4 regions of the Mesorhizobium sp. B2-2-3 genome follow, and region 1 is predicted to be linked to each of the others. Evidence: riboswitches for the same ligand, from Rfam matches in the RefSeq annotation. Region 1 holds a riboswitch; each other region holds the start of a gene.
What was found. Region 1 has a riboswitch for cobalamin ahead of bluB (5,6-dimethylbenzimidazole synthase). Riboswitches for the same ligand answer to the same signal wherever they lie in the genome.
Positions count from the first base shown of each region.

Region 2: linked by a shared signal. The riboswitch ahead of FJ951_RS17895 (CbtB domain-containing protein) and the one ahead of bluB (5,6-dimethylbenzimidazole synthase) in region 1 are both predicted to bind cobalamin.
Region 3: linked by a shared signal. The riboswitch ahead of FJ951_RS14640 (ABC transporter ATP-binding protein) and the one ahead of bluB (5,6-dimethylbenzimidazole synthase) in region 1 are both predicted to bind cobalamin.
Region 4: linked by a shared signal. The riboswitch ahead of FJ951_RS18070 (DUF1636 family protein) and the one ahead of bluB (5,6-dimethylbenzimidazole synthase) in region 1 are both predicted to bind cobalamin.

Region 1 covers NZ_VFWC01000004.1:297,274-305,094, reverse strand. Annotated here, with positions in the region: gene dxs (1-deoxy-D-xylulose-5-phosphate synthase) at 1-652, opposite strand, end outside; gene FJ951_RS10045 (pirin family protein) at 730-1,650, opposite strand; gene FJ951_RS10040 (DUF2277 domain-containing protein) at 1,691-1,957, opposite strand; gene FJ951_RS10035 (exodeoxyribonuclease VII small subunit) at 2,056-2,307, opposite strand; gene FJ951_RS10030 (histone deacetylase family protein) at 2,311-3,237, opposite strand; cobalamin riboswitch at 3,359-3,539, shown strand; gene bluB (5,6-dimethylbenzimidazole synthase) at 3,588-4,340, shown strand; gene FJ951_RS10020 (TetR/AcrR family transcriptional regulator) at 4,384-4,989, opposite strand; gene FJ951_RS10015 (MFS transporter) at 5,108-6,331, shown strand; gene ribB (3,4-dihydroxy-2-butanone-4-phosphate synthase) at 6,382-7,482, opposite strand; gene aroC (chorismate synthase) at 7,583-7,821, opposite strand, start outside.
Region 2 covers NZ_VFWC01000009.1:69,977-77,797, forward strand. Annotated here, with positions in the region: gene cobD (threonine-phosphate decarboxylase CobD) at 1-250, opposite strand, end outside; gene cbiB (adenosylcobinamide-phosphate synthase CbiB) at 249-1,217, shown strand; gene cobO (cob(I)yrinic acid a,c-diamide adenosyltransferase) at 1,549-2,163, opposite strand; gene cobU (bifunctional adenosylcobinamide kinase/adenosylcobinamide-phosphate guanylyltransferase) at 2,165-2,680, opposite strand; gene FJ951_RS17890 (CbtA family protein) at 2,673-3,470, opposite strand; gene FJ951_RS17895 (CbtB domain-containing protein) at 3,486-3,665, opposite strand; cobalamin riboswitch at 3,701-3,897, opposite strand; gene FJ951_RS17900 (aromatic ring-hydroxylating dioxygenase subunit alpha) at 4,032-5,201, shown strand; gene FJ951_RS17905 (MFS transporter) at 5,205-6,404, opposite strand; gene FJ951_RS17910 (DUF1624 domain-containing protein) at 6,636-7,640, shown strand; gene FJ951_RS17915 (isoprenylcysteine carboxylmethyltransferase family protein) at 7,637-7,821, shown strand, end outside.
Region 3 covers NZ_VFWC01000007.1:87,579-95,399, forward strand. Annotated here, with positions in the region: gene FJ951_RS14625 (sugar phosphate isomerase/epimerase) at 1-453, opposite strand, end outside; gene FJ951_RS14630 (Gfo/Idh/MocA family oxidoreductase) at 456-1,487, opposite strand; gene FJ951_RS14635 (LacI family DNA-binding transcriptional regulator) at 1,669-2,694, shown strand; cobalamin riboswitch at 2,757-2,966, shown strand; gene FJ951_RS14640 (ABC transporter ATP-binding protein) at 3,222-4,010, shown strand; gene FJ951_RS14645 (ABC transporter substrate-binding protein) at 4,050-4,997, shown strand; gene FJ951_RS14650 (iron ABC transporter permease) at 5,006-6,025, shown strand; gene FJ951_RS14655 (MarR family winged helix-turn-helix transcriptional regulator) at 6,155-6,634, shown strand; gene FJ951_RS14660 (HlyD family secretion protein) at 6,631-7,809, shown strand.
Region 4 covers NZ_VFWC01000009.1:106,655-114,475, reverse strand. Annotated here, with positions in the region: partial or broken gene cobG (precorrin-3B synthase) at 1-447, opposite strand, end outside; gene FJ951_RS18080 (cobaltochelatase subunit CobN) at 444-4,187, opposite strand; gene cobW (cobalamin biosynthesis protein CobW) at 4,204-5,256, opposite strand; gene FJ951_RS18070 (DUF1636 family protein) at 5,259-5,705, opposite strand; cobalamin riboswitch at 5,743-5,947, opposite strand; gene FJ951_RS18065 (winged helix-turn-helix domain-containing protein) at 5,977-7,176, opposite strand; gene FJ951_RS18060 (NADH-quinone oxidoreductase subunit A) at 7,510-7,821, shown strand, end outside.

The DNA of each region.
Region 1 (7,821 bases):
AGTCGCGCAGGCCGACATAGGCCTTGCCAGAGGCCAGGCGCGCCAGATAGGCGCTCATGGCGCCGGTCGGCGGGGCGATCGACATGTCGTTGTCGTTGAGGATGACGATCAGGCGGGCATCGAGCGCGCCGGCATTGTTCATCGCCTCGTAGGCCATGCCGGCCGACATGGCGCCGTCGCCGATGACAGCGACGACATTGTTGCGGCCGCCGGCAAGATCGCGGGCCGCCGCCATGCCGAGGCCGGCCGATATCGACGTCGAGGAGTGGGCGGCGCCAAACGGATCGTATTCGCTTTCGGTGCGGCGGGTGAAGCCGGAGAGGCCGCCCTCCTGCCGCAGGGTGCGGATGCGATCGCGGCGCCCGGTCAGGATCTTGTGCGGATAGGCCTGGTGGCCGACATCCCAGATCAACCGGTCATCGGGCGTGTTGAAGACATAGTGCAGCGCCACGGTCAGTTCGACCACGCCAAGCCCGGCGCCGAGATGACCGCCGGTGCGCGACACCGCGTCGATCAGTTCGAGGCGAAGCTCCGATGCCAGTTGCGGCAATTCGCTTTCGGAAAGCGTGCGCAGCTCGGCCGGGATGCGGACCTTGTCGAGAAGCGGCGTATGCGGCGTTGCGTTCACGGGTAGGCCCAAGCTTCTGTTCATGCGCGGGATAGGCCGCCGGCAGGCGAAAGTAAATGCCTGCCAAATGACGCGAAAGGCACGCCCCGTCGTCGACTTCCTCAGCCTTCCGGCAGTGGAATGAACTCTTCCTCATCGCCGGGAACGATGTCGAAGCGGCCGGTCTTCCATTCTTGCTTGGCCTGTTCGATGCGCTCCTTGGAGGACGAGACAAAATTCCACCAGATGTAGCGCTTCGAGCCCAGCGAGGCACCGCCGAAAAGCATGAAATGGGCACCAGCCTGTGAGGATACGACGATCTCGTCGCCGGGCCGGAACACCAGAAGCCGTTCCGCCGGAAACACGTCGCCGGAAATCGAGACCTCGCCTTCCAGCGTATAGATGGCGCGTTCTTCCGCGTCAGCAGGGATTTTCACGCTGGCGCCGGGCGCCAGCCTGAGGTCGGCGTAGAGCGTCTCGGAATCGGCTCGCACCGGGGAACGCAGCCCCTGGAAATCGCCTATAACGATGCGGCCGCTGACGCCTTCCGCGTCGATGTCGGGAAGCCGCGCGACAGCGGTGTTTTCGAAAACCGGCGCCACTTCCTCCTTGCCGTCCGGCAGCGCCAACCATGTCTGCAGCCCCGAGATCGACATCGGCGCGCCGCGCAGTTCTTCCGGCGTGCGCTCCGAATGGACGATGCCGCGGCCGGCGGTCATCAGGTTCACGTCACCCGGCTCGATCACCATCTCGGTGCCGAGCGAATCGCGATGCCTGATCCTGCCGTCGAACAGGTAGGTGACCGTCGACAGGCCGATATGAGGATGCGGCCGGACGTCGAGCGCCTGACCGGCACGCAGGATGGCCGGGCCCATGCGGTCGAAGAAGATGAAGGGACCGACCAGCCGCCTTTTGGCAGTCGGCAAGGCGCGGCGAACCTGAAAACCGCCAATGTCCTTGGCGTTCGGAATGACCATCAATTCGATCTGGTCGCTGGCAAAGGCATCGCCGGCTTCAGGATCCTTCCCGGGAAAGAAGCTCATGAACTCTCCTTGTCAGCGGCCGATGGCTGCTTTGGCCAGATCAGGCAAAGCGGATCGCCGCCTTCGCCCGCAGCTTGGCCGCAACCTCCTCGCGATTGCGCGGATGCTGGTTGGTTTCAAGCGAATCGAGAAGCTCGCGCGCCGACGCCGCGATGGCCTCGACGGCATGGTCGAATGCGTGCTGGTTCTGCTTCGAAGGCCGCGTCGTTCCGCTCAGCTTGCGAACGAATTGAAGGGCTGCATCGCGCACCTCGTCGTTGGTCGCCGGCGGATCAAAATTGAACAGGGTCTTGATGTTTCTGCACATCGCTTCCGTATCTCCTCTTGTCCTGGAGCCGTTTCAATCGGGACGCGTTCTATCCTCAATCATGATCGTGTCAAAAACCAGAGAGACGGCTGCGTGCCTCAATCCGCGTCCAGCGGCTCCGTCCCGACCGGCTTGCCGTCGCGGGACAGCCTGATCTTCTCCACCTTGTCCTCGGCCGCCTTGAGCAGCCGGTCGCAATGCACCTTCAGCGCCTCGCCGCGCTCGTAGATCCTAATGGACTGGTCGAGCGGCACATCGCCACGCTCCAGATCATCGACGATCTTCTCCAGCGCGTCGAGAGCCTGTTCGAAGCTCATCGCCTTGACGTCTTCGTTGGTTTCACCAGCCATCATTCATCCTTTCATCAGTCGCCCGACATGGGCGGCGACCGAAAATGCCAATCCTTGCAGATCGTAGCCGCCCTCGAGCAGGCTGACGAGCCGGTTGCCGCTGTGGCGCGCCGCGCGCTGCATGAGTTGGCCGGTCGCCCAGTCGAAATCATCCTCGGTCAGGTTGATCTCGGCCAGCGGGTCGCGATGATGCGCATCGAAGCCGGCCGAAATGATGATCAGGTCGGGTGCAAAATTGTCGAGCGAGGGCAGCACGCGCGACAGGAAGGCATCGCGGAACGCCTCGCTGCCGGTCTGCGGCGCAAGCGGCGCGTTGACGATGTTGCCGGCGCCGGTTTCGTTCTTTGCTCCGGTGCCGGGGTAGAGCGGCATCTGGTGCGTCGAGCAATAAAGCACGGACGGATCGTCCCAGAAAACATCCTGCGTGCCGTTGCCGTGATGCACGTCCCAGTCGACGATGGCGACACGTTCGATATCGTGTTTGCGCTGTGCATAACGTGCGGCGATGGCCGCCGTGTTGAACAGGCAGAAGCCCATCGCGGTCGCTTTCTCGGCATGATGGCCGGGCGGCCGGGCGGCGACGAAAACGTTGTCTGCCCTGCCGGCAAAGACGTCGTCGACGGCGGCGTTGGCGGCTCCGATCGCGGTGATCGCCGCCTGCCAGCTCTTCGGGCTGGCCGTTGTGTCGGCATCGATGCGGGCGATGCCCGTCTCGGGAATGGCGGCGCGTACCCGCTCGACGAAATCCTCGGGATGCGCGTAGAGAATGGTGGCCTCGTCGCCTTGTGGCGCCTCGAGGCGGTCGAGCGCGGCAAAAGCCTCGTCGTCGAGCACGCGCTCGATGGCGCGCAAGCGGTCCGGCCGCTCCGGATGGCCGGGTGGCGTGATGTGCTCGAGGAAGATCGGATGGGTGTAGAGACGAGTGGCCATGCTCCCTATCTAGTGCCCCGGCGCGGCGATGGCCATGCGTTGCGGCCTGATGGTTGGGGAAAATCGCGCTTGCGTCCGTTCGCGTCGCCGCGGGGATTGGCGGCGCAGGGGCTTCGTCGTAAAGTCCCCGCCACTGCCTGGTGCCCGCCGCGAGCGGGAGAATCGGGAACACGGTTTGATACCGTGGCGTGCCCAACGCTGTAAGGGGGACCGCGCCGGTAAATGCCACTGTCGATGACGGGAAGGCGCCGGATGCGGGTTGATCCCGAGCCAGAAGACCGGCCTGGCAGGCATCGTCATCCGCATGGTCAGGCGGACGGCAGTTGATTGCAATCGCAAGGGGACAAGCGATGCCGGACAATATGACCATCCCCGTGGGTGACGGATTCGACCAGATGGCGCGCGATGCGGTCTACCGCGCCATGTTCACGCGGCGCGATGTCCGCAGCCATTTTACATCAGAGGCCGTCGACGACGAGGTCTTGGCGCGGCTGCTGCTTGCCGCCCATCACGCGCCATCGGTCGGCTTCATGCAGCCATGGAATTTCATCGTCATTCGTGGCACCGAACGACGGGAACAGGTGCGCGACCTGTTCCTCGCTGCGCGCGAGCAGGAATTGCCGGCGATCGAGGAAGAGCGGCGGGCACTCTACCGCAAGCTCAAGCTGGAAGGCATCTGCGAAAGCGCGCTCAATATCTGTATCACCTGCGACCGCCGACGCTCACAGGGTTCGCCGCTGGGACGCTGGCACAATCTCGAGATGGATCTCTACAGCACGGTCTGCGCGGTGCAGAATTTCTGGCTGGCGGCGCGCGCCGAAGGCGTCGGCGTTGGCTGGGTCAGCATTATCGAGGCGCAGGCGTTGAAAGGCCTTCTGTCGATTCCCGAGCATGTGACGCCGGTGGCCTATCTCTGTGTCGGCCGTGTCTCGGAGTTCGCGCCGAAACCGGACCTCGAAACACATGGCTGGGGGCGGCGGCTGCCGCTGCCCGAGCTGATCATGAGCGAGACGTTTTGCGGACAGGGCGAAGTTCCGCTCAAATCAACGATCGCACGCCTCAAGGCGGCAACATGCGAAAAGTCTGACAAACCCTTGATTTGATTGCGGATACGGCATGCCCAGAGCTGCCGGCGGCCTGCCGTCGTCAGGCGGCTCCGGCATCCTTCCTCAACAATCCTTCGAGCAGTTGCTTGAATGCCGCCACCACGGTCTTTGATGTCGCTTCCGGGTCGTTCGAATTGGCGATCCGCTGCGCCGCCTGGCTGCTCGCCCCGTTGATCAGCCGTGCCGCGGTCTCGGGGTCTACGCCCGGGACAACTACCCCGTCGCCCTGCAGCGTCGTCAGGTGATCGGTCATCGACGCGACGCAGGCATTGGCGTTCGGCCATTGCGCGGGATCCCCCAGCACGGCCGGACCGTCCCGAAACATGATGCGCTGGATTTCCGGCTCCAGCGCCATTTCGATGTAGCTCGTGCATTCGTCGACGAAGCTTTGCCAGCGGGTCGGTGCTTTCGCTGCAACCTCATTCACCCGTGCCGCCATCTCGGCGTCTATCTCGGCGATAACCGCCTGCAAAAGCCCCTTCTTGTCCCCGAAATGATGATAGAGCGCACCGCGCGTCAGCCCGGCCGATGCGGTGAAATCATCCATCGATGCCTCGGCATAACCGATCGTTCCGAACGCATGCCGGGCCGCGGCAATCAATTTGGCGCGCGTTTCGGCGATCATTTCCCTGCGGGGCTTGTGCATCTCTTCTGGCCTTATCCACATACGTCACGTATGCCAATTGACATACGCGACGTATGATCTATTTAGTTCATACGCATCGTATGTAATTTCCGAATCGCCTTTTGTCGAGGAACGGACCATGCAGAACCCCTATTCCGAGATCTTTCGAGCCCCTGGCGCCAAGGGCTTTGCCGCTGCAGGCTTCATGGCGCGCCTGCCGATCGCCATGGCGCCGATCGGCATCGTGGCGATGCTGTCGCAGACGCGTGGCGAATACTGGCTGGCGGGTGCCGTCTCGGCGACATTCGCGCTGGCCAACGCTTTCCTGGCGCCGCAGATCTCCAGGCTGGTCGACCGCCTCGGCCAGACATGGATCGTCGTGCCCACCACCATCATCTCCGTGCTGGCATTCCTGCTGCTGATTGCGTCGGCCAACCAGGATTGGCCGGTATGGACAATGTTCGTGTCGGCGCTGCTGGCAGCGGCCATGCCCAGCATGCCGGCAATGGTGCGCGCGCGCTGGACCGAGCTTTTTCGCGGCCGGCCGGAGATGAACACCGCCTTCGCCTTCGAATCGGCGGCCGACGAACTGGTCTATATCGCCGGCGCGTCGCTGTCGGTGGGCCTCAGTGCGGCGCTGTTTCCGGAAGCAGGCATGCTGGCGAGCACGTTGTTTCTCGCTTTGGGCTCGATAGCATTCATCCTGCAGCGATCGACCGAGCCGAAAGTGCGGCCGGTGGACCATGGTTCGACTGGCTCGGCAATCCGCCTGCGGCCGGTACAGATCATCACCTTCACCCTGATCTTCATCGGCGCGACCTTCGCGACGACGGAAGTGAGCACCGTGGCGATCACCAAGGAGTTCGGCCAAGCCGGTGCCGCAAGCCTGGTGATCGGCGTCTATGCGCTGGGATCGTTCGTGTTGGGCATCGTGGTCGGCGCGCTCAACCTCAAGACGCCGCTACAGCGCCAGCTGACCGTCGCGGTCGCCATCATCGCAGTCAGCACGATTTTGCCGCTCACCGCCGACAGCGTGCCGATTTTGGCGCTGACCGTCTTCATCAGCGGCGTGGCGATCTCGCCGACTTTCATCACGGCATTCGGCCTGATCGAACGGCATGTGCCGGAAGCGATGCTGACCGAGGGCATTACCTGGGTGACAACGGGAATCGGCATCGGCATGGCGCTGGGCTCTTTCGCCGCCGGCGCGGTGGTGGATGCGTTCGGCGCCCAGAACGGGTTCTGGGTCTCGGTGGTCGCGGGCGGCATCGCGCTGGTCACGGTGCTGCTCGGCCAGCGCAGTCTTGCCACTCACAAATGCGAGTTGGATGGGTGTGAAGCGGCCGTCGCTGCCGCGGAATGAACCATGACGCGTCCGGTTCAGCGGGTCGGACGCTATTGCCGCCGTCGAACCTAGAGAATCTCGGTCTTGGCGATGTGGATGCCAAAACCTTCGAGGCCGACATAGTGGCGCTCGCGCGAGGCGATCAAATTGATCGAGGAAATGCCGAGATCCTTCAGGATCTGAGCACCGAGCCCGATCTCGCGCCATTCATTCTCGCGACGGCGCGCCTCTTCGTGGTCCTCCCGGTCGCCGCTCGCCGGCCGGTTGCGCTCCTGGTGGGCGACACCGACCGAGCCCTCGCGCAGATAGACGATGACGCCGCGCTTGCGCTCGCCCATCGCCTTCATGATGGCGTCCAGCCGGTGGCTGGTGCCGAAGACGTCGGTCACCACGTCCTCGGAGTGCAGACGCACAGGCACCTCTTCTCCGTCGCGGATGTCGCCGAAGACGACGGCGACATGGTGCATGGAATCCCAGGGCAGCGTGTAAGTGAAGACCTGCGCCTTGCCGCCGAGCGTGTCGATCTCGGAGCATGCCACGCGTTCGACCAGCGTTTCCTTGCGTTGTCGGTAAGCAATGAGGTCGGCGACAGAAACCTGCTTGAGGCCGTGCTCCTCGGCAAAAGCCGCGACCTGCGGGCCGCGCTTGACGGTGCCGTCGTCATTGACCAGTTCCGAGATCACGCCGATCGGCGGCAGGCCGGCGAGCTTGCACAGATCGACGGCCGCCTCGGTATGGCCCGAACGCATCAGCACGCCGCCTTCGCGCGCGATGAGCGGGAAGATGTGGCCGGGGCGGACGAAATCGGAGGCGCCGACATTGCCGTTGGCGAGATTGCGCACGGTCAGCGTGCGGTCGTCAGCTGAAATGCCAGTCGTGGTGCCGTGCTTGAAATCGACGCTAACCGTGAAGGCGGTGGTGTGCGCCGAATCATTGTCGGCGACCATCGGCGCAAGGTTGAGGCGCTTGGCCTCCTCGCGCGGCATCGGCGTGCAGACGATGCCCGAAGTGTTGCGCACGATGAAGGCCATCTTTTCCGGCGTGCAATGGACGGCGGCGACGATCAGGTCGCCCTCGTTCTCGCGCCCGTCATCATCCATGACGACGACGATCTCGCCGCGCTCGAAGGCCCGGATTGCTTCGACGATCTTCTTCTGGTCGTAAGACATGGAATGCTCGCTTCGCTCGCAAGGGAGTAGGGGAATAGGGCAGTAAGGGAGTAGGGGAAAGGAAAAATTGCTCGTCTCGCGGGCAGCTTAACAGACTGCCCTACTGCCCTACTGCCCTACTGCCTTCCTTGCCTGTCTGTCCTCGGTGCCGCAGATAATGGTCGGCGATTGCGCAGGCAACCATCGCCTCGCCGATCGGTACGGCGCGAATGCCCACACACGGATCATGGCGACCCTTGGTCATCACTTCGACGTCGTTGCCGTCCTTGTCGATCGACTTCCGGGGCGTCAGGATTGAAGACGTCGGCTTGACGGCGAAGCGGGCGATGATCGCCTGGC
Region 2 (7,821 bases), on a different contig from region 1:
TACCGGGCGCAGCGACGACATTGGCTGGCGAGGGCGCACCATAGCTACTGGCTGCGATCGCCGTCAGCTCACGCGCCCGCCCCGCTTCCGGCAATCGCGACAGCGAGGTGGCGGGCAGCTCGAAAAGCGGGTAGGAGTGCGGATTGATTCCGGTCGAGAGGTCGACGAAAGGCTGGGGGGCGTTGGGGAAAAGCGCCCTTGCCCGGCCGAGACTTCCACCATGGTCCACCGCTCCTTCAAGAAGCTTCATGTCAGTCCTGATCGCTTTCCTGTCATTGGCCATCGAATCCGCGCTGGGCTACCCCGACTGGCTGTTTCGCGCCATCGGCCATCCCGTGACGTGGTTTGGCAGGCTGATATCCTTTCTCGATCGCAGGCTCAACCGCGCCACTGATCCCGACGCACTGCGTCGCCAACGTGGTGTCCAGGCGCTTCTGGTCATCGTGCTGGTGCCGGCGCTAATTGGCCTGTGCGTGCAGATCCTGCTCTGGTTCATTCCCCTGGGACTGTTCATCACCGCCCTTCTGGCAACATCGTTCCTGTCGCAGCGGAGCCTTTATGAGCATGTCGAGGCCGTCGCCGATGCGCTCGACTCGGGCGGCCTCGACATGGGCCGCGCCGCCGTCTCGCGCATCGTCGGCCGCGATCCCGAAACCCTCGACAGGGCCGGCGTCTGCCGCGCGGCGATCGAGAGCCTGGCCGAGAATTTTTCCGACGGCATCGTTGCCCCCGCCTTCTGGACGGGCGTCGGCGGCCTCGCCGGCGGCGCCGCCTACAAGGCCGCCAACACCGCCGATTCGATGATCGGCCATCGCACGCCGCGCCACGAAACGTTCGGCAGGGCAGCCGCACGCTTCGACGATTGGATCAACCTGCCGGCGTCGAGGCTGACGGCGTTGCTCATCACGTTGGCGGCTTTCCTGGTGAAAGGCGCCGACGCGAAAGCCGCATGGCAGGCGGTGCGGCGCGACGCGAAAAAGCACCGCTCGCCCAATGCCGGCTGGCCGGAGGCGGCGATGGCGGGCGGGCTCGGCCTGGCCCTCGCCGGGCCGCGCAGCTATGGCGGCGTAACGGTCGACGACGCGTTCATGGGCGAAGGCGGCCGGCGCGAAGCCGACAGCATCGACATAAGGCGGGCGCTGAAACTTTATCGTGTCGCCGACTGCCTGTTGATCGCGCTGTTCGGCGTGGTTTCGGCGATCGTCATTCTGGCATGATCTCACCCCCCGTGAGTTCTCTCCCGAAGGGGAGGAAGGGAGCCGGGCTGCAACAGGTTCGCGCCTTTCCTCTCCCCCGTCGATCGGGGGAGAGGTGGCTCGGCGAAGCCGAGACGGAGTGGGGGTCGACGAGCTCGGCAGTCGCGGTTCTCGCACCCGCCGGGTTGCGCCTGCCTGTCTGCGGACCGCGCGTTCGATCACCGCCTTCCCCCAATCCGTCGCTGCTTCGCAGCGCCACCTTTCCTCCCTCCGGAGGGAAAGGAAGTGAGCCCTGCTGGAAGCGTTTGGCGACCAGACTTGAATGCTCATCCACAAAAGGGGACAACAGCTCTCAAAACTCCACCCCCTGCTGCGCCTTCACGCCCGCCGCGAAATGGTGCTTGGTCAGCCCCATCTCGGTCACCAGGTCGGCCGCCTCGACCAGCGCCGGCTTGGCGTTGCGGCCGGTGACGACGACATGCAGGCCCTCGCGGCGCGCTTTCAGCGCGGCAACCACCTTGTCCAGATCGAGATACTCGTAGCGCAGCGCGATGTTGAGTTCGTCGAGCACGACGAGACTGATCGACGGATCGGCCATCAGCTCCAGCGCCTTGGCCCAGGCGGCCTCGGCCGCCGCGATGTCGCGCTTCAGATCCTGCGTCTCCCAGGTGAACCCCTCGCCCATCGCGTGCCAGACGACGCGGTCGCCGAAGGCGGCGAAGGCCTCCTTCTCACCCGTATGCCATTTGCCCTTGATGAACTGGACGACGCCGACGCGCTTGCCGTAGCCCAGCATCCGCAGCGCCAGGCCAAAGGCAGCCGTGGTCTTGCCTTTGCCCGGGCCGGTGTTGACGATCAGCAGCCCCTTTTCGACCGTCTTGCTCGCCACCTCGGCGTCTTGGACCGCCTTGCGCTTGGCCATCTTGGCGCGGTGGCGCTCTTCGTCCTTTTCGTCGATGTCGGTCATGTCACTTCACCTTGAGCGGCAGCCCCGCCACCATCAAAAGCACGCTCTCGGCAATCGCCGCGACCTGCTGGTTGAGCCGGCCGGCGGCGTCGCGGAACCGGCGCCCCAGCGCATTGTCGGGCACGATGCCTTGCCCGACCTCGTTGGATACCACGAACCAGGGTCCGCGCGGCCGCGACAGCATGTCAGCCAGCCGCCGACATTCGGCCTCTACATCATGATCGGCCAGCATGTGATTGGTCAGCCAGAGCGTCAGGCAGTCGACAAGGACCGGCTGGTCCTCCGGTAGGGCCTCGAGTGCACCGACAAGGCCAAGCGGTGCATCGATGGTCGTCCAGCCCTCGCCGCGCCGCGACCGGTGCAACGCGATGCGCTGCTGCATCTCGTCGTCATAGGCTTGCGCCGTGGCGATGTAGGTCCATGGCGAAGGCAAGGCCGTCATCAGCGTTTCGGCGTGCGCGCTCTTGCCGGAGCGCGCACCGCCGATGATGAAGGTCAGTCTTCCGCGATCAGGCAAAGCTGTCGCGCAGGCTCGTCGCGCTGCCGGTGAAGCGTCCACGCACCACGCCGACGGCAGCGCCGAGCACGAGCCAGAACACCAGGTTGGTTACGGTCACCGCCACCACGAATTGATGATGCAGGCCTTCCGGAATCGGCGTCTCGAAACTGTCCGGCTGCGGCGCGCCGACAATATGCGGCGCGACGATCAACACCACGCCCAGAATCGCCAGCGGCAGTGATTTGCGGAAGGCGATCAGGGCAAGGCCGATCGCCGTCGCCGCCACCGTCGCCGTCCACCAGATCTGGCGTGGCAGAAGCTCGGCGGCAGGCATGGCCGGCAGTTCCGGCGGCAGGCCGAGGCCCGGCGCCAGCGTGAACACGGCAAAGCCGGCCAGTCCCCAGAACACGCCCTGGCGCCAGTTGCCGATGCCGCCGGCGAATTCCGAAACCGCGACCAGGACCAGCGCGAAGCCGATGCCGGTGACGATGTTGGCAAGCACGCTGAAGGCGAAGCGCTCGAAGCCGTCGGCCGGCGCCCAGCCTTCCTCTTCAGCCGGAACAGCTTCAGCGGCTGCCGGCGCGGCGGAGCTCATGGCATTGCCCGCCGGGGCGGCAGAGTTCATGGCGTTGTTGTCGGTCGGGGCCGGTGCGGTATGGTCGTGGTGGTGGCCGCCGCCGGCCTGTTCGTAGACTTCCGCCTTCAGGATCAACGGCACGGTGGCATAGGCCTGCATGCAGGCGAGAACGACACCGGCCACGAGCCCTGCGATCGCCGCGATGAACACGACGTTGCGAAACAGGTTCATGATGTCAAATCCCTATCAGTGGCAGGGAAACGCCATCGAGTGGCGATAGTCGTGCGCGGCATTGTGGACCGCGTCGATATGCGAGAAACCGACAAAGCCTACGACGAAAACGCCGAGCAGCGCCGCGAGCGCGAGCTGCAGGAGGCGCGACTGCGAGGAGATGGAGGCGCCGAGGGAGACGGAAGCGGTATTCATGTCTTGTCCTTTCACCCTCCACCCGAGGGCATCGAAGTCAGTTTCCTGTCGCCGGCAGGTCTCCTGGCTCGCGGATCAGCGCCCTTCCCCACCTTCCCGAAGAAAATCTTCAGTGGCATATGGAGAGGACTACCGCACACAGTTGCGGGGGCAGCCACGGCATTGGGCAACAAATCTGCCCGCACCGCATTCCCTCTTGGCTCCAATCGGAACCGACGACGAAGGTGACTATAGGGAAAATCGCCGCATCCGGCAAACCAAATTCCGACGGCGACAAGCGCTTTAGCGCCGTCCGGCCGCTTGCTCCGCTGCAATTGACAATTTCCGTGGCCGGGTGTCGGCTGCCATCCTCACAGGAGGCCAGCCATGCAGCCCGTCCAGAGCCAGCACGCCCCCTATAACGGCCTCACCCGGGCCGAGCCGACATTGCCGTCCTCGGCCTATTGGGATGCGGCGGCCTACCAGCGCGACCTCGACGCCATCTGGTACAGGAACTGGCTGCTCGTCTGCCGTGAAGCTGATCTCGCCCAACCGCTGGCTTTCCACACCTTCCGTGTCGGCACCCAGGAGATCGTCGTGCTGCGTGACGATACCGGCGAACTGCGCGCCTTCCACAACACCTGCCGGCATCGCGGCTCGCAGCTTTACCAGGAACGCGAGGGCCGGCTGAAGGCGCGGCTGATCACCTGCCCCTACCACGCATGGTCCTATTCGCTGCGCGGCGATCTCGTGCGCGTGCCGTCGAAAACGCTGCCCGAAGGTTTCGACAAGGCGGACCATCCGCTCTATCGCGTCGCGCTGTCGGTCTGGCGCGGCTTCGTCTTCGTCAATCTCGCGGAAGATGCCGCCGGCTCGGCGCAATCATCCTTCGACCCGGCCTCCGGCGATCTCGGTAACTGGCCGCTGGAATCGCTGGTATCGGGCCATGTGCTGCGCAAAATGATGAACTCCAACTGGAAAATCTTCTGGGAAAACTTCAACGAGTGCCTGCATTGCCCCGGCGTCCACAAGGACCTGTCGCGGCTGGTGCCGATCTACGGCCGGGGCCTGATGGGCCGGCATGACGACCCCGAATGGACCCGCCATGCCGACAATGACGCGCCGGAATTTTCCGGCGGGCTGCGGGCGGGTGCCGAAACATGGTCACGTGACGGCCAGGCGCATGGGCCGGTCTTTTCGGGCCTGACGCCGGCCGAGCACGCCGCCGGCCAGACCTACGCCACCAGCCTGCCCTCGATGTTCATCGTCGGCCACGTCGACTATGTCAGGTCCGTACGGCTGGTGCCGCTTGGCCCCGAGCAGACCGAATTGACCGCCGAATGGCTGTTCGCGCCCGACGCGCTCGCCGCCACCGACATCGACAACATCGTCGGATTCGGCACCCAGGTGCTGGAGGAGGATGCCGCGATCTGCGAGGTCAACCAGAAAGGGCTGCGCTCCATGCGCCATAAGGCCGGCGTGCTGATGCCGGAGGAGTACGACCTCCACCGCTTCCACGATTGGGTACGCGAACGACATGCTGCGCTTGTGCCGTAAGCTTCACAGCGACTTCGGCAGATACCGCCAGGTGACATAACCGCAGACCGCCGCAAGCAGGCCGAGCGTGACGAAAACCGAGCCCAGTCCGAAAAAGGCCAGCACCACCGAGTAGACCAGCGGCGGCGTCAGTTCGGAAAAGTCGAGATAAGTGCGGTAGACCGCAGCCATCTGCGCCCGCTCATAAGAGCGGACCGAGCGCATGAAGGCGGTCGAGCCCAGCGCGTCGAGCGCGATGGTGAAGAAGGCGCCGCACAGCAGGAAGGCGCCGGTGACGAGCGGCGCGCTTTCGCCGACGGCACCCGCCGCCAGCAGCACCACCGACATGGCGAAATAGGCAAAAGTCATGGTCCTGCGGCCGCCGAAGCGCTTGCCGGCCTTGCCCCAGAAAATCGCCATGAACAAAAGCGCGTTGCCTGCCGAAACCAGAATGCCGCCGGCAAGTTCGCCCTCACCGGTGATGACCATGAACAGCGGACCATAGACGAAAAATGTCGTCCAGAAGCAGGAGCGGCCGAAGGCGATCAGCCAGGCCAGCCTCAGCCTCGGCTGCGCGACGAAGCGGCCGATATTGGCCAGCGGGTTGACCGGGCGCGTCTTGCCCGGCCGGATCGAGGGATTGTCGCCGAGCCGGTAGGTCCAGAACAACGCCAGCAGGGCCAAGGCGAATACGGCGACCGCGCCATGCGCGGCATAGATGCCGAAGCGCGTGTAGAGAAAGATGCCGAGCGTCGGCCCACCCGTCCAGGCAAACATCGACCACGCCATGCGCAGCGATTCGGCCTGCATGAAATCGGTCTTGCGGATGTGGTCCATGATGTAGAGGTTGAGCGTGATCGACAGCGCACTGGCGCCCATGACACGGCACAGCATGCCGGCCAATTGCCCTGCGAGCGTATGCGTGACGAAGAACAACGAGCCGATCGCCAGCAGGCAGGCGCCCGCCGTGTAGACCCAGCGCCGCGCGAAGCGCTGGATCAGCATCGGCATGAACAGGGTCACCGACAGGCCGAGCATCGCCACTATGGTGTAGAGGATCGAGACGATCTGCTCGTTGTGGAGAATCTCGTAGGCCTGGATCGGGATGACGCTCGACACCGTGGCGCGAGCGAAGGATTCGACCGCGTAGAGCGAGGCGAAGGTGCGGGCATCCGCGGCCTTGAGGGCCGGTAGCCAGATCGGATGGCGCACATGCGTGGACATTGCTTCCCCAAAGCAGAATCAGCAGCCAATCTGCGGCCATCAGTTCGCGACCGGTAACAGGAAACCGACGTGCCCCGGATAAAAACGAAGCCGGTCAAAGGCTTTCCGGTGCTGGCCTAAAGGGGTGCCTCATGCAGCGCCGGCTGACTGTCTGTATCGAAGCTCACGGCCTTCTTTTGTCCGGCGTAACCGTGATAGTCCTCGTGCGGGGCTGAATCAGATCGCGAGACCATGAGCATCCAGACGCCGACCATGCCCACAGCGGAGTTGCCGAGGACCAAGCGCATCGTCGCCATCGACATGCTGCGCGGCATCGCGCTGATCGCCATGGCGAGCTACCATTTCACCTGGGACCTGGAATTCTTCGGCTACACCGATCCCGGCCTGACCGCCTTCGGCTGGTGGAAGTTCTATGCTCGCTGCATCGCCTCGACCTTCCTGTTCCTGGTCGGCGTCAGCCTGTATCTCGCCCATGGCAAAGAGATCCGCTGGAACGGCTTCTGGAGACGCTTCGCCATGGTCGCCGGAGCGGCGATCGCCATTTCGGTCGCCACCCGTATCGCCACGCCGGACGGGTGGATCTTCTTCGGCATCCTGCACCAGATCGCGCTGGCGAGCCTGCTCGGGCTGGCATTCCTGCGCCTGCCGGCGCTGCTCACACTGCCGATCGCCGCGGCGGTCATCGCCATTCCCTTCTATTTTCGGCTGGAATCGTTCGATCACCCCTGGCTGTGGTGGGTCGGGCTTTCCGCGGTCAACCCACACTCCAACGACTATGTCCCGCTGTTCCCGTGGTTCGGTGCGGTGCTTGTGGGCCTCGGAGCGACCAAGCTTGCCTCCGGCTTCGGCGCCTTGGCGCGCCTGGCAGATGTGGCGCCCGGGCGCTGGTCCAACCCGCTGGGCTTCATCGGCCGGCACAGCCTGGCCTTCTACCTCATTCACCAGCCGCTGCTGATCGGCAGTGTCTGGTTGTTCTCGCAAGCAATGCCGGCCAAGGTCGAAACCCCGCAGGTGAACTTTCTCAAGACCTGCCAGATCTCGTGCGAGCAGCAGCGCGACAGCAAGTTCTGTTCGAGCTATTGTGGGTGCATGCTGGACACGCTGGAGGGCGAGGCAACGCTTGATCGGCTCTACAAGAACGACCAGACCGCCGAATGGAGAGCGCATCTGGCGGATCTCGCCGGCACCTGCACGGCCCAGACCGACAGCAAGATGACGGAGGAAGGTGTCGAATGACCGAGACCCCGCCCAAACCTGGGCTGATACCGTGGCCGCCGCTGATCTACATCGCCGCCATCGCCATCAGCATCGCGCTCGGCTTGCTTTTTCCCCTGCCCTGGATCGGCGACCTCCTGGGCGACCTCCTCTACGCGGCCGGCTGGGTGGCGCTGTTCGGCGTCGCCGCACTCTGGTTCAC
Region 3 (7,821 bases), on a different contig from region 1:
GCCATCCATGGCGCAATTCTCGAAGGCGATGCGCACGCCCTTGTCGGCCGCGCGTTTGGCCAATTCGCCCCAGACTTCGCGGTAGCGCGGCAGGCTGTCGGTCAGCGGCTTGCCGCGGATGCGGCCGGTAAAACCGCTGACCAGATTGGTGCCGAACAGATGCGCGCTGTCGATCACCGTTTCCCAGGCCTTGAGCACGCCGCGGTCGGTGTCGCCGCTCTCGAGTGGATTGCCGAACACGCCGATCGAGCTGACGCTGACATCGGCATCGCCGATCGCGTCGCGGATCTCGCCGGCGAGCCGCCCCAGGTCCTTGCCGCCCAGCGTCTGCCAGAAGAAGGGCTGGACGCTCTCGAAACCGAGCGGCAGGATCTGCCTGACATAGGCGGCCGGGTCTTCGAGATTGGCCCGCACCATGGTGCCGATCCTGATGTCGAGAAGCGGGTTCGGCATGGTCATCCTTCCTGCCTGGGGATTTCGATCCGGCGCCCGGTCTCGGCGCTTTCGATCGCCGCGAAAACCATGGCCAGGCTCTTGATATTGTCGGCGCCGCGCGTCTCCGGCTCGGTGCCGGTTTCCACGGCGCGGACGAAATCTTCCATGACGCCGAGATGCCCGCCGATGCGGTCGGCAGGGTCGAGCGGCGGCACCGCTACCGGCACGACCTTGTCGAGCAGGCCTTCGCGTTCCGGCAGCACGGCTTCGGCCTTCAACTCGTCATGACCATCCCAGGTCAGGCTGCCGCGTTCGCCGACGATGCGCCAACTGCCTTCCCAACTGGTGCGGAAACCGTCGGCGCACCAACTGCCGCGATAGGTGAACATCTTGCCCTGGCCGAGCTCGAAGGTGGCGCTTGCCGACGATCCCTGCCGGTACCAGGAATTGGCCGGCTCCCATTCCCGGCAATACACTTCGGTCGGCTCGCCATCGACCATGTAGCGGGCGGCGTCGAACGTATGGATCGCCATGTCGAGCAGCAGCACGTGGCGCATGTCTTCGCGGAAACCGCCGAAATGCGGTGCCACGAAAAAATCGGCATGGATGCTGGTCGCAGCGCCGATGGCGCCGGAGCCGAGAAAGCGCCGGATGCGCCGGACGTTGGCGACGTAGCGGCGGTTCTGCACCACGGCATGGACGCGTCGGGCGCGCCGGGCAGCGTCGATGATGGCGCGCGCATTGTCCGGGCTGTCGGCCAGCGGCTTTTCCGTCAACAGGTGACAGCCATGGGCAAAGGCCGAATTCGCCACCGCGCCGCGGGCGGCGGGCACGACCACGTCGAACACCGCATCGGGTCGGGTCTGGCCCAGAATGGCGTCGAGATCGGTCCCGATCGCGACCCCTGCGAGGTCGTATTCGCGGGCCCGCTGGCGCGCCCTGTCGGCGTCGAGGTCGACGAGACCGACGATCCTGACGGCAGGGGATTGGCTGATGGCCTCGAGCCAGGTTTTGCTCATGGCTCCGCACCCGACCAGGACGACGTGCATCATCCAGCGCTCCTCCGGCCAACCCCTCCTGGCTGGCACCCACGGCAGTCCGTAAATGACTTCCGTAAACGTTTACGATGACACACCCGATGGCATATATTGTCAATCGGATTTGTACCGTCGGCTCTGAAACGCCTTGGCCGCACGACCGGCTGGTGCTAGCCAGAAGCAGGAGGGGGAGGTCTTGGCGTCCAGCATTCACGATCTTGCGCGGCACCTGAACATTTCGATCGGTACAGTCTCGCGCGCGCTTAACGGGCGCGCCGACGTGAACGCCGAGACACGCCAGCGCGTGCTCGAGGCGGCCCGGAAGCTCAATTATTCACCGAACCACTCGGGCAGGAACCTACGCCGCGGCACCACCCATGCCGTGGCTTTCATGCTGCAGCCGCATCCGGGCGACCAGCAGTATGGCGAGCCGTTCTTCATTCCGTTCCTCACCGGACTGCAAGCGACATTGGCCGAGTGCGGGCTGGACCTGATCATCGTCATGGGCGCGCCGGCGGATTATCAACAGGAGCGGCTGCGCCGCGTCGTCGAGACGCGTCGTGCCGATGCCGTCGTACTGGCCTGGACGCGGCGCGAGGACGATCGCATCGACTATCTGAGCAAGGCCGGCTTTCCCTTCGCGACGCTCGGCCGAAGCCGGTCCGGCGACGACAGCTATCCCTCTCTGGATCTGGATTTCGAGAAGGCGGGCGCCGATGCGGTCGACCGGCTGGTTGCGCGTGGCCACCGCCGCATCGCCGCCATCCGGCCGTCGCTTGACCTGAATTTCGGTTATCTGTTTCTGGAGGGTTATTGCAAGGCGCTGCGGCGGCACGGCATCGAAGTCGATCCCGGCCTGATTGTGGACGGTTTTATCAACGAAGCCGGTGGCTACGCGGTGACACCGCAAGTCATGCGGTCGAAGGATCCGCCGACCGCGATTATCTTCAACAACGACTCGATGGCGCTCGGCGGCTGCAAAGCGCTCGCCGAAATGGGGATCAAGCCCGGGCAGGATGTCGCGGTGATCGTCATCGTCGACACGCCGCTCTGCCGTTATTTCTCGCCGGCGCTGACCGGCTTTCGTCCGAGCCTTGACCCGATGGGGCGGCGGCTCGGCGAAATCCTGCTCGCCTCGCTCCCGGCTTTCGCCGGCGCGAAAGGGCCAGAGATCATTCGCGAGGTCTGGCCGCTGGAACTGGTGGCGCGCGATAGCGATTGACCACACGTTTGTATTGTTATAACAGAACATACATCGACCTTGCCTTGACGCTGCCTGCATCCTAGGCTGCGACTCGTGATGGTCCCCGCGCCGCAAGGCGAGGGGTGAAAAGGGAACATGGTGAGGCCCGATTTTCGGGTCGAAGCCATGGCTGCCCCCGCAACTGTAAGCGGCGAGCAAAATCCGAGAAGCCACTGGCCGGCAAGGCTGGGAAGGCAGGATGGCGCAACGACCCGCGAGCCAGGAGACCTGCCATCTGCATGAGTTGACCGGACGGGGTGTGCCGGGAGGAGACGCAGGTTTCGGTCTTGTCGACCGGTTCAAGCCAGCTTCCTTCCGTCGCCATTTTGAAAGTGACGGAAGTTGGACGGCTCCATCGATCGCGTACATCGCATTGCCATGCATCGCATCGTCGTGTGCACGCTTTGCCGCGATATCGCCACCGAGGTGAATTCAGGCCAGCGTCCGGCAGGACTGGCAAGCAAGACGCTGGCCCGTATTCCGGCAGGCCCTGCAAGGAATTGCCCATGACCGCGCCGCTTCTCGATGCCCGCGACCTGGCCGCAGCGGCGGATGGCCTGCATCTGGTGTATCCGGTCAGCCTTTCGGTGGCGGCGGGCGACCGTCTCGCCATCATCGGTCCCAACGGCGCCGGCAAGACGACATTGCTGCGCATGCTATCGGGCATGCTGAGGCCGAGTTCGGGCGAAGTGAAGCTAACCGGGCGCTTGCTGGACAGGATTTCGACCGCCGAGCGGGCGCTGCACATCGCCGTCGTCGGCCAGACCGATCAACCGGATCCACGGCTGGCGGTGATCGACTATGTCGAGCTCGGCCGGGTTCCGCATACCGGCCGCAGGCACAGGAGCGAGGAACGCGACATTGTCGTCGAGGCTCTGCGCCGGACCGGGCTGTTGCCGCTGCTTGGCCGCACCATCGGCTCGCTGTCGGGCGGCGAGCGCCAGCGCGCCCAGCTTGCCCGCGCCATCGCGCAGGAGCCGAAGATCCTGTTCCTCGACGAGCCGACCAACCATCTCGACCCGCGGGCGCGCAGCGAGTTGCTCGAACTGGTTGCAGGCCTCGGCATGACCGTGATCGCGGTGCTGCACGATCTGGCGCTGGTGACGCCTTTCGCCACCAGGGTCGCGGTGATGAGCCATGGCCGGTTGCATGTGCTGGCGCCGCCACGCGAAGCACTCACTCAGCAGCTGATCCGCGAGATCTTCGGTGTCGAGGTCTTTAGGTTGCGCCACCCGACGGAGGACCGCGAGCTGACGGTGTTCGAGGTTCCGAACCGTGCCGCGCCATCTTCGTGAGCGCAGATCCAATTCCCGTGCAACGAAGGAGCAACATCCGTGAAACGCCTTGCCGTATCTCTTGCCTTCTCCCTGCTGGCCTCTACGGCCTTCGCCTTTCCGGTGACGGTCGACAGCTGCGGCAAGTCGCTGACCTTCGACGCGCCTCCAAAGCGCGCTGTCATTCACGATCTCAACATGGCCGAGATGGCCTTCGCCCTGAAGCTGCAGCCGTCGATCGTCGGCCTGACCGGCATCACCGGATGGTACAAGGTCGGCCCCGAATTCAAGGCCGAGCAAGGCTCGATCCCGGAACTGGCGCCCAAATATCCGACGCTGGAAAACCTGGTCGCTGTCGAGCCCGACTTCTTCTTCGCCGGCTGGTATTACGGCATGAAGCCGGGCGGCGAGGTGACGCCCGATACGCTGGCGCCACACGGCATCAAGACCCTGGTGCTGACGGAAAGCTGCGTCCATCTCGACAAGAACCGGCCTGCCGCTTCGATGGACCTGCTCTATGGCGATGTCGAGAAGCTGGGCAAGATCTTCGGCAAGGAGGCCGAAGCGGATAAGCTCGTCTCCGGCTGGAAGGCGCAGCTCGCCGAAATCGCCGCAAAGGTCGGCGACCGCAGGGGAACGCGCGTCTTCCTCTATGATTCCGGCGAGGACAAGCCGTTCACATCAGGCAAGTTCGCCATTCCCAACGCCATGATTTCCGCGGCCGGCGGCGACAACATCATGGCCGACATGGACACCAGCTGGGGCAACACGGATTGGGAGACGGTGGCCTCGCGCAATCCGCAATTCCTCATCCTGCTCGACTATCAGGATGGCGGCGGCTACCGGAAGCTGCTCGATTTCCTGAAAGCGCATCCGGCAATGAAGGAGATAGACGCGGTCAAGAACGAACGCTTCGTGGCGCTTCGCTATGCCGAACTGACACCCGGACCGGCCAACATCGAAGCGATCGGCAAGATCGCCAGGGCGATGCATCCGGAAGCATTTTAACCGGGAAGATGACTTTGCGGCACAAGGCATTCGTATTGGCCATGATGGCGGCCGCGTCGGCTATGGCCGCGCTCGCGCTGCTATCGATCGCCTATGGTTCGACGATGATCCCGCTGGGCGACGTCGTTGCAGCACTTGGCCATGCGATCGGATTGAAGGGGCATGACGTGTCCGGCCCGGTCGGCAGGATCGTCGTCGACCTCAGATTGCCGCGCACCATCCTGGCCATCTGTCTCGGCGGCGGCCTGGGCGTGGTCGGCGCGCTGTTGCAGACGGTGACGCGCAACGATCTTGCCGATCCGTTCCTGTTCGGTCTCTCGTCGGGAGCCGCCGCCGGCGCTGTCTCCGTCATCACCGTCTTCGGCGACAGTTTCGGGATCTGGACGCTACCGATCGCCGCGTTCACCGGCGGTATTCTGGCGGCTTGCGTTGTGCTTTTGCTGGTTGCGCGGGTGAGGGGACAAGGCCCCGAACGGCTGATCCTCGCCGGACTTGCGGTCTCCTTCATGTTCACCGCATTGACCAATTACCTGGTCTTTGCCGGTGACCAGCGCGCCGCCCATTCGGTGCTGTTCTGGACGATGGGCGGGCTCGGCCTGGCGCGGTGGGACAATATCTGGCTAGGTGCGCTTGGGGCCGGCACGATTGCGGCGTACGGGCTGTGGAATCATCGCCGGCTGGACGCTTTCCTGGCCGGCGAAAATGCCGCCGAAAGTCTTGGCGTGCCGGTGGCGCGAATGCGACGGACGACGTTTCTGGTCGCCGCGTTTTCGACCGCGATCCTGGTTTCGGTCGCCGGCGTCATCGGCTTCGTCGGCCTCATGATCCCGCATCTGTCGCGGCCGCTGGCTGGTCCGCTGCATCTGCGCCTGATCGTAAGTTGCGCGCTGTTCGGGGCGGTCCTGTTGCTGGCAAGCGACCTTCTGGCACGCACATTGCTGCCGCCGCAGGAACTGCCGATCGGCATCATCACCAGCTCGCTCGGCGCCTTCTTCGTTGTCACCATGCTGATCCGTAACCGCTTGTGATGGGTGTAGCGGCAGCCGAAAATCATCGGACGCAGCCATGATTGTGCTGCACGGCTGCCATGCACGTTTGCTGGCTTCTGGAACAATGCCGGACTTGAATGATAAGCACGCTTATTATATATGCCACTCATGGTTTCCGAAGGCGTAGACAGATTGGGATTTTTGATCCACGACGTGCAGCGGCTGATGCGAAAGCGCTTCGAAGCGCGCGCCAGCGGCCTTGGCCTGTCCTCGGCGCAATGGCGCCTGATGGTTCGCGTCGCCAAGGAAGCGGGCGTTTCGCAGGCGCGGCTTGCTGAACTGCTTGAAATCGAGCCGATCAGCGTCTCGCGGCTGGTTGACCGGATGGAGGAGGGCGGCTGGATCGAGCGCCGCTCCGACGCCGCCGACCGCCGCGTGCGCATGATCTTCCCAACTCCCAAGGCAAGTGCCGCGTATGCGGAGGTCAAGAGCCTCGCCGGCGAAGTCTATGAGGAGTCGCTGACCGGCGTTTCGCCGGACGATCGCCGCGTCCTGATCAGGGCATTGGATGCGATGGCACAGAATCTCGCGGATGGCGATTCACCGTCCTGCGACAAGGTCAAGAATACGGAAGGCGCAGCAGCATGAACGCGGTAGCCAAGGTCGACGAAAACGCCGCCAAAGTGGAAATGGAAGCGCCGCAGCAGCCGGCCGCGGCCCCTGTTACAATGACACCTCCGGCAGAGCCGGCGCCGGTGCCAAAGAAGAAGCGCCGTCTCGGCCGCTTCTTGTTGATGTTCGCACTGCCGGCGGCGTTGGTCATTGGTGGCGGCTATGTCTGGGTCACTGGAGGGCGCTACCAGGAGACGGAGAACGCCAACCTGCAGCAGGCCAAGGTATCGATCGCCTCGGACACGGCGGGCCGCATCGTTCAGGTTGCGATCTCGGACAATCAGAGGGTGAAGCAAGGCGATCTTCTCTTCGCCATTGACCCCGAGCCTTACCGAATCGCACTTGCGCAGGCCGACGCGGCGGTGGCCGCCGCGCGGCTCAACGTCGAACAGCTGCGCGCCGCCTACAGCCAGGCCATGGCGCAGGAGAAATCCGCCAGCAGCGAAGTTGCCTATGCCCAGTCGCAATACGACCGTGCCGCCGATCTCGCCCAGAAAGGCATCAACGCCAAGTCTTCGCTCGATGAGGCCAGGAACGATCTCGATAAGGCAAAGCAGCAGCTTGCCGTCGCCCAACAGGGCATCGTCAGCGCCAAGGCGGCGCTGGGCGGCAATCCCGATATCGAGACCGACAAACATCCGACCGTGATGTCGGCGCTCGCAGCGCGCGACAAGGCTGCCTACGACCTGGCGCAGACCACCGTGAAGGCGCCTGCCGATGGCGTCGTCTACCAGGCCGCGTCCTTCAAGGTCGGCCAGTATGTCGGCTCCGGCACGCCGCTGTTCTCGCTGGTCGAGACCGGCGATACCTGGATCGACGCCAATTTCAAGGAAACACAGCTGACCAATATGAAGCCGGGCCAGAAGGCAGAAATCGTGGTCGACACCTATCCGGGCAGGACCTTCGAAGCGACCGTCAAGGCTATCGGCGCCGGCACCGGAGCGGACTTCTCGCTTCTGCCCGCCCAGAACGCTACCGGCAACTGGGTCAAGGTCACCCAGCGCATTCCGGTCCGCCTGGAGCTGAGCGATCCCGACGCCAAGATGATGCTGCGCACAGGCATGAGCGCGGCCGTTACCGTCGACACGGGCGTGGCGCGCGGCCTGCCTGGCATTTTCGGCCACGCCACGGCTGGCGAGGTCGCGAAGTAAATCAGCGGAAGC
Region 4 (7,821 bases), on a different contig from region 1:
CATCGCCAGTTGCCCGCCACCGTCGACAACGACCGAAACCTTCGGCCCGAGCCGCTGCGACAGCCCGGCGTCCTCGACCGCTTCCCTGATCCGATCAGCCAGCGGCCGGGGGTCGACGATCTCCTGCGGATCGATGCCGGCCAGTGGTCCGGTCTCCACTGATACGCCAGTGCGGACCACAATGCCCAGCGCGTCGACTTCCTCCGCCAGCAGGGTGGCACTTTGCGTGGTCAGTCCGCGTATTTGCAAGCTGCCGCGCGCTGTCACTTCCATGATGCCGTTGCCGTGCCTCAGGGCGGATTCTGCCAGCCCGATCAGAAGCTTCGGCGACAATCCGCCAGAAGATGGGCCTCCGGCGACCGGGTTGAGCCGCACCAGCAGGCCGTCGCCGGTCTGCATCGGCGCCGAAAGGGCCGGGCAGGCGCCGCGTCGGGAGTAGGCGTTCATGCCGCCAACTCCCGTGCCTCGGCAATCAGTGCCGCGAGGTCGTCGTCGATCGAATTGCGCAAGGGATGCCAGAGGCCCCGCCGTCGCGCCGACAGGAGGCGTTCGGCAATGGCTTTCGCGGCGGCCGGGTTTTCGCGCAGGATGAAGGCGCGGACGTCCGCATCGCCGAGATAGGCATCGTGTACGGCCTCTATAAGCGCGCCCGGTATGGCCTGCGTGGTTTCGGCGAAGCCAACCAGCCGGTCGACCGTTTCGGCGAATTCCGAGGCGCCGCGCGGGCCGTGGCGCATCTGGCCCGCTATGAAGCGGGCGTTGACGGCGCGGGCGCGCACGACGCGCGTCACGGCCTCACTAAGTGAACGCGGCTTCGGCCTCTGCGGATCGGTCGTGTCGAGCACGATGACGTCGGCATTCCTGCCAAGCGCTGCAAGGGCGGCCGAGAAGCCGCCGATGAAAGCGACATCGGCCGAGCCTTCGAGGATGTCGCGGCCGGGATCGTCGCCGGTGTGGACGAGAAGATCGGCTTCGGCGATGCGGTTCTCGAATGCGCCGGGCGCGGCGATCCCCTCACCGCCGGCGCCGCCATAGGAATGCGACGTGGCATCGAGATAGGCGCGGCCGATTTCCTCGCGCGCCGCCCAGTCGCCGCTCGACAGGATTTCCTCGACGCCAGCGCCGTAAGTGCCAGGCGAGGTGCCAAAGATGCGCGGGCTGATCTTGCCCTCGGCGCGGGTCCTTGCGGCGAGCGGATTTTCCGAATCGTCCTCGTCGCGCGCGGCAACGGCGTTGGCAGCGGCATCGATCAGCGCGATCTGGGTCGGGAACATGTCGCGGAACAGGCCCGATATGCGCCAGGTGACGTCGACGCGCGGGCGGCCAAGCGCTGCCGGTGCCAACACCTCGATGCCGGTGACGCGACCTGTGGCGGCATCCCATTGCGGGCGGCAGCCCATCAGCGAAAGCCCCTGCGCGATCTCCTCGCCGCCGGTGCGCAAAGACGCCGAACCCCAAAGGTCGATGATCAGCGAGCGCGGCCAGTCGCCATGCGATTGCATATAGGTGCGCACCACTTCCTCGGCAGCAGCCTTGCCGATGTCGTAAGCCGTCGGCGTCGGCATGGCGCGCGGGTCCGACGTGAACAGGTTGCGGCCGGTGGGCAGAACGTCGGAACGGCCGCGCGCGGGCGCGCCGGACGGGCCCGCCGTGACATGACGGCCGTCGAGCGCGGCAAGAAGGGCGGCTTTTTCGGTTCCGGCGCTTTGCCGGCGCATGGCGTCGGGTTCGTTCTCGGGCGCACGGCCATAGACATGCAGCCCGTCCTTGATGGCGAAATCCTTGAGGTCGCAGAGCCAGGCATCGATGCGGCGCAGGGCCTCGTCCGGCGCGTCGGTGCGGGCAACGCCGGCCTCCGCGGCGAGGCCCGTGGTCTGCGCGGTTTCGACGATCAGACTGGCCAGACGGTCGCGGCGGCGGCGGTCGAGACCGTCAGCCTGGGCGTATTCATCGACCAGCCGTTCGAGCCTGTGCTGGTTCTCGTCCAATCCGGCGCCGGTCAGCGGCGGCGGCAGATGGCCGAGCGTGACGGCGGCGATCCGCCGCTTCGCCTGCGCCGCCTCGCCGGGATTGGAGACGATAAAGGGATAGATGACGGGCAGGGGACCGGTGACGATCTCGGGGAAGCAGCTTTGCGAAAGCGCAACCGTCTTGCCCGGCAGCCATTCCAGCGTGCCATGCGCGCCAACATGGATGAGCGCATGGACGCCGAGCAATTTGCGCAGCCACAGGCCGAAGGCGAGCAACGCATGGCGCGGCGGCAGCGTCGGGTCGTGATAGTCGGCGCGGCGGTCGGCCGAGCGGCCGCGGTCTGGAGCCAGCGCCACGGTGATGTTGCCGAAGGTCGCGGCGCGGAAGGGGAATTTGGCGGCGGGCAGCGCTTGAACACCCCCCTCTGTCCTGCCGGACATCTCCCCCGCAAGGGGGGAGATTGGCAGTTTCGACGCTGGAGCTACTCTTGCAACGTTGGAGATTGGCGAAGACAGTGATGACGGCGTAATCTCCCCCCTTGCGGGGAAGATGTCCGGCAGGACAGAGGGGGGTGCCTCGCGCAAACCTGTCTCGCCTTCGGCTTTGCCCCAAGCTGCTTCTACGGCAGCAATTGCTGCGCCCGGCAATTCCGTTGAGAAGGCAAGGTACTCATCCAACTCCAACCCAGCCTTGCTGCGCTCCAGCGCATCCAGCAACGCACGCGACGTTTGGGGAATTCCCTCAACTACATAGCCCTGTTCCTGGAGGTCGTGCAGCATCGCCAGCACGCTGGATGGCACATCCAACCCGACCGCATAGCCGGTGCGGCCGGGAGCGCTCGGGTAATCGGGGATCAGAATGGCGACCTTGCGCTCGGCGCGCGGCGTTTCCCGAAGCCTGATGAAGGCCGCGACCCGGTCCGCCACCTGTTCGACGCGATCGGGCTCCGGCCGGTTGGCAAAGGCGCGGTGGCCGAGCGCCGGGTCGGTCTCGCTTTCGCCCTTGAACGAAACGGCGCCGGCGAGGATGCGGCCGTCCAGTTCGGGCAGAACGACATGCATGGCGAGGTCGGCGGGGGCCAGCCCGCGCTGGTTCTTCTCCCATACGTCGCGGCGGGTGGTGGCGACGATGACCTGGAAGACGGGAACGCCGGCGCGGTCGAACAGGGTTTCGACGCCGGGTTCGGCGCCGGACGCGAAAGCGGTCGCGGTGATGATGGCGGCGGGCTTGGGCTGGGCAATCGCGGTTTCAACAAAAGCCAGAGATTCCGGGTCTTTCAGGCTGGAGACAAAGATCGGCACCGGCAGCATGCCGCGCTGCCGTAGCGCCTCGAAAAGCGCGTCGATCGGCGCGACATCGGCGGCGAGCAGCATCGAGCGGTAGAAGAGGACGGGAATGGTGCGAGCATTGATGTTGTCAACGTCGAGTCCCATCACACCCCCCTCTGTCCTGCCGGACATCTCCCCCGCAAGGGGGGAGATTGCCCCGTCATCGACGCTCTTGCCCCTTTCAGATGGTGCAAACACATCCTTTTCTGACGCAACAAAAGAGGAGCCGGCCTTGATGACAGCCGATCTCCCCCCTTGCGGAGGAGATGTCCTGCCGGACAGAGGGGGGTGTGAAGGATCGTCAACATTCGATAAGTCCGGCTTCTCCACGACTCCGCGCCCCGGCTCATAAAACCCGGCTTTCGGCACGCTTACCGGCTCGGCAATCTCGCCATCAGACCCCGCCAACCGCGCCAGCCTGCGCACCAGCGCGCTCATATTGGCCGGGCCGCCCTGGCGGAAATAATTGAGCAGCCCGTCCAGTTCCTCGCGCGGCAGCGTCGAGGCTTCGATCAGCCTGATATCCTCGTCGTGGCTTTCACCGGGAAGTAGTGCCAGCTTTATGCCGCGCTCACGGGCAACCACGGCCAACTGGTCGCAGCCGTAGCGCCACCACTCGTAACCGCCGAGAATACGCACCAGAATGACTTTGGCGTGACGGGCGACGCTGTCGATCCAGAGGTCGACGGACATGGGGTGGCGCAGGTCGCGCAGCGCGGCCAGCCGCATCGTGGGCAGCCGATCGGCGTCGCCTTTCCAGGCCGCTGCCAGTCCGGCCAGGTCGCTGTCCGTGAAGGACAGCGCCACCATTTCCGCCGGCGTCTGCCGCAGATCGACCGGCTCGGCGAGATCGTCGAGCGAGGCGGATGTGGTGGTGAGGATGTGCATCGCGGTCGGTGTTGCCTCAGCCGGCGAGGATATGCTCGATCGCCGGGCGGTTCAGCCCCTTGAGGCCGATGACGACCAGGCGCGAGCGGCGGTCGTCGTCAGCCGTCCAGGCGCGGTCATAATAATGATTGACGCGCGGACCGACCGCCTGCAGCAACAGCCGCATCGGCTTGCCGCCGACCTCGACGAAGCCTTTCACCCGCAGCACGTTCTCCTGTTCGGCGGCGGTCGCGACGCGCTTTGCCAGGTCGTCCGGGTTGGCGATCGAGGGGATGTCGACGATGAACGTATCGAAGTCGTCGTGCTCGTGGTCGAAGGCGCCGTCATGATGGGACTTGCGGTTCTCGATGTCGTCCTCGACGGCGAGGCCTAGCCCGAGCAGCACGGACGGATCGACCTTGCCATGAGCCGTCGGCACGACCTTCACGGCGCGGGCGGAGTGTTCGCCAATGATGGCGTTGGCGCGAGCCGAACCTGCGGCATCCATCAGGTCGCTCTTCGACAGGATGATGAGGTCGGCGCAGGCGATCTGGTCCTCGAACACCTCCTCGACGGGGTCGTCGTGGTCCAGTGTCTGGTCCTGCGCGCGTTGCGCCTGCAGGGCGTCCATGTCGTTGGCGACGCGCCCCTCGGCCAATGCCGGACCGTCGACCACGGCGATTACGCCGTCGACTGTCACCCGGCTCTTCACTGTCGGCCACTGGAAGGCCTGGACCAGCGGCTTGGGCAGAGCCAAGCCTGAGGTCTCGATCAGGATGTGGTCGACCTTCGGCGTCAGCGACAGGATCTGGTCGAGCGCCGGGACGAAATCGTCGGCGACGGTGCAGCAGATGCAGCCATTGGCCAGTTCGACGATGTTTTCCTCCGGGCAGGTGTCGATGCCGCAGCCCTTGAGGATCTCGCCGTCGATTCCGATGTCGCCGAATTCGTTGACGATGATGGCGATCCGCTTGCCGCCCGCGTTCTCCAGGAGATGGCGGACCAGCGTGGTCTTGCCGGCACCCAGGAAGCCGGTGACCACGGTACAGGGGACGCGGGAGAGAGTGGCGGCGGAAACTGCGGCGGTCATGATCAGTCCTTCAGCATGTCGAGGGGAGGAATGCGGGCGACGAGGCCGCGCTTGAGGGAATCCGGGCGACCACGCCACGGAATGAGGCCGTTGGTCGAAGCGGCGAAGAGTTTCGCGCCGGTGACGAGATCGGCGCCGCTGGCGATGTTCAGGTCGCCGAAGACATAACTCCAGCAGCCGTCGCGAAGAATCGCGGCACTGAGACGGCGCTTGCAGTTGCCGAGGCATTCGACGGTGCGGACACGGACATTGTCGGCCGTTGCGGCTTGGCGCGTATCTTGAGCCAAAACTTCGCCGGCGCGGGGATGGGCATCGGAACCGGTCTCGTCGCGGCAGGAAGCGCAGATGATGACAGTGACGCCGGCCAAGGCGTCGCTATCGCCAGACAAGTCGCTATCGCCAGACAAAATGTCCGCTGTTTCAGCCGGGAAACTGCTGTCACGTTCCAAATCGGGCTCCTTGCCCGGAAAACCCGCCGGGCGATCGGATTCTTATGTCTCAGACGGCAGGTCTCCTGGCTCGCGGGTCATCGCCTTCGTGCCGCCTTCCCGGGACCGTCCCAGTGGTTTTCGGCCTTGGCTCGTCGCTTACAGTTGCGGGGACAGCCGCGGATTTGAAATCGAGATTTCGCACCGCATTCCCTCTTGGCTCCTCCCTTTGCCGAGAGGAGACCGTCTGGAATGGATTTAGGCTCTTGCAGGCGGCGGTGTCAACGCGCGTCTACGACACGGCAATGTCGGCGAGCGGCTGCCCAAGGTCGCCGGCGGGCGTAACCTCGATCCGTTCGAGGCCGAGCCAGCCCTGCATCTGCGTCAATTCCTGGAAGAGTTGCGCGGCGGTTTCAGGCGGCGCGCCGGGCTCGGCATAGGCCGCGTGGACGCGTAGCACGCTGGCCGGCCGGTCGGCCTTGAGGTCGACGCGCGCCACGATCCTGTCGCCGAGCAGGAACGGCAGGACGTAATAGCCGTATTGCCGTTTTTCGGCAGGGGTGTAGATTTCTATGCGGTAGTGGAAATCGAACAGCCGCTCCGTGCGCGAGCGCTCGAAAACGACCGGATCGAACGGCGCCAGCAAGGCGCGGGCCTCGATTTTTCGTGGAATACGGGCCTCCTTATGGAGGTAAGCCGGTTTGTTCCAGCCCTCGACACGCACCGGCACCAGCTCGCCTGTTTCAACCAGCTCCTCCAGCCGGCCCTTCATGTCGGCCGGCGACAGGCGGAAATAGTCGCGCAGGTCGCTTGCTGTCGCGACGCCATGAGCGCGGGCGGATATCCGCAGCAATTCCCGATGCGCGTCCTCGGCTGACGGCACCGGCAGATCGAGGATCGCCTGCGGCAGCACGCGCTCGGGCAGATCGTAGAAGCGTTCGAAGCCACGGCGGTGCGCGGTGGTGATGCGTCCTGCCCAGAACAGCCATTCGAAGGCATGCTTGGCGTGGCTCCAGCCCCACCAGCCGCCGGACCCTTTCTGGCCTTCGAGCGCGGAGGCGGCGATCGGGCCGCGCTCCGCGACCTCGCGGTAGATCTCTTCGATATAGGCGGCGTGCTCGCGGCCCCATTTGGCGAGACCCAGATACATTTCATCGCCACGCTCCGCGCGCTGCATGCGCCAACGCATCAGGGGATAGGTCTCGACCGGCAGGAAGGAAGCCTCGTGCGCCCAGTATTCGAAAACCGTGCGCTTGCGCGTGACGGCGGCGTTGTCGAGCAAGGCGAACGGGTAGGGACCAAGGCGCGAATAGAGCGGCATGTAGTGAGCGCGCACCACCGCGCTGACGGAATCGATCTGCAGCAGGCCGGTACGCGAGAGCACGCGGGCGAAGTGGCGTCGGTCGGGCGTGCCGGCGGGGCGGGGATCAGTGAACCCTTGGGCGGCGAGCGCGATACGCCGGGCCGTGGCAAGCGAGATCTTTTCCTTCATTCGGATGCGACTCTGATGGCTTGTTGAGCGTCGTTCGGACAGTTGATTCCGGCCATGCTAGCAGGGTTTTGGCGGCAACTCTGTCAGGAGAGAAAAGTGGAGTAAAAAGCGAAGGAAATCAGACAGGAGCGGATCGGACCAGTTTCTTCCCTTATGCCGTCCAGGCCAGTGTTTTGAACAAGGTTTGACTTGCTTCGCCGGAAGCGCTGCGCTAACCCTCGCCGCGTTGCAGCAAAGGCCCCTTAAAACGGTTCAGCGGTTAAACTGTCACGCTTCCGCAATGGGGTCTGGTGCTGTAATCAAAATGGATTGGCGCCAACGGAAAGCCGCAGCATGAACGCACTTCTCAGTTCGTACCTGCCCATCGTCCTGTTTATCGCAGTGGCGGCGGCTGTCGGCGTCGCGCTTATCGTGGCGCCGTTCCTGGTGGCCTACCGCAATCCCGACCCGGAAAAGCTTTCCGCCTACGAATGCGGGTTCAACTCCTTCGATGACGCCCGTATGAAGTTCGACATCCGCTTCTACCTGGTGTCGATCCTGTTCATCATCTTCGACCTGGAAGTGGCCTTCCTGTTTCCGTGGGCGGTGTCGTTCTCGAAGATCGGCATGCTCGGTTTCTGGTCGATGATGGTGTTTTTGGCGGTG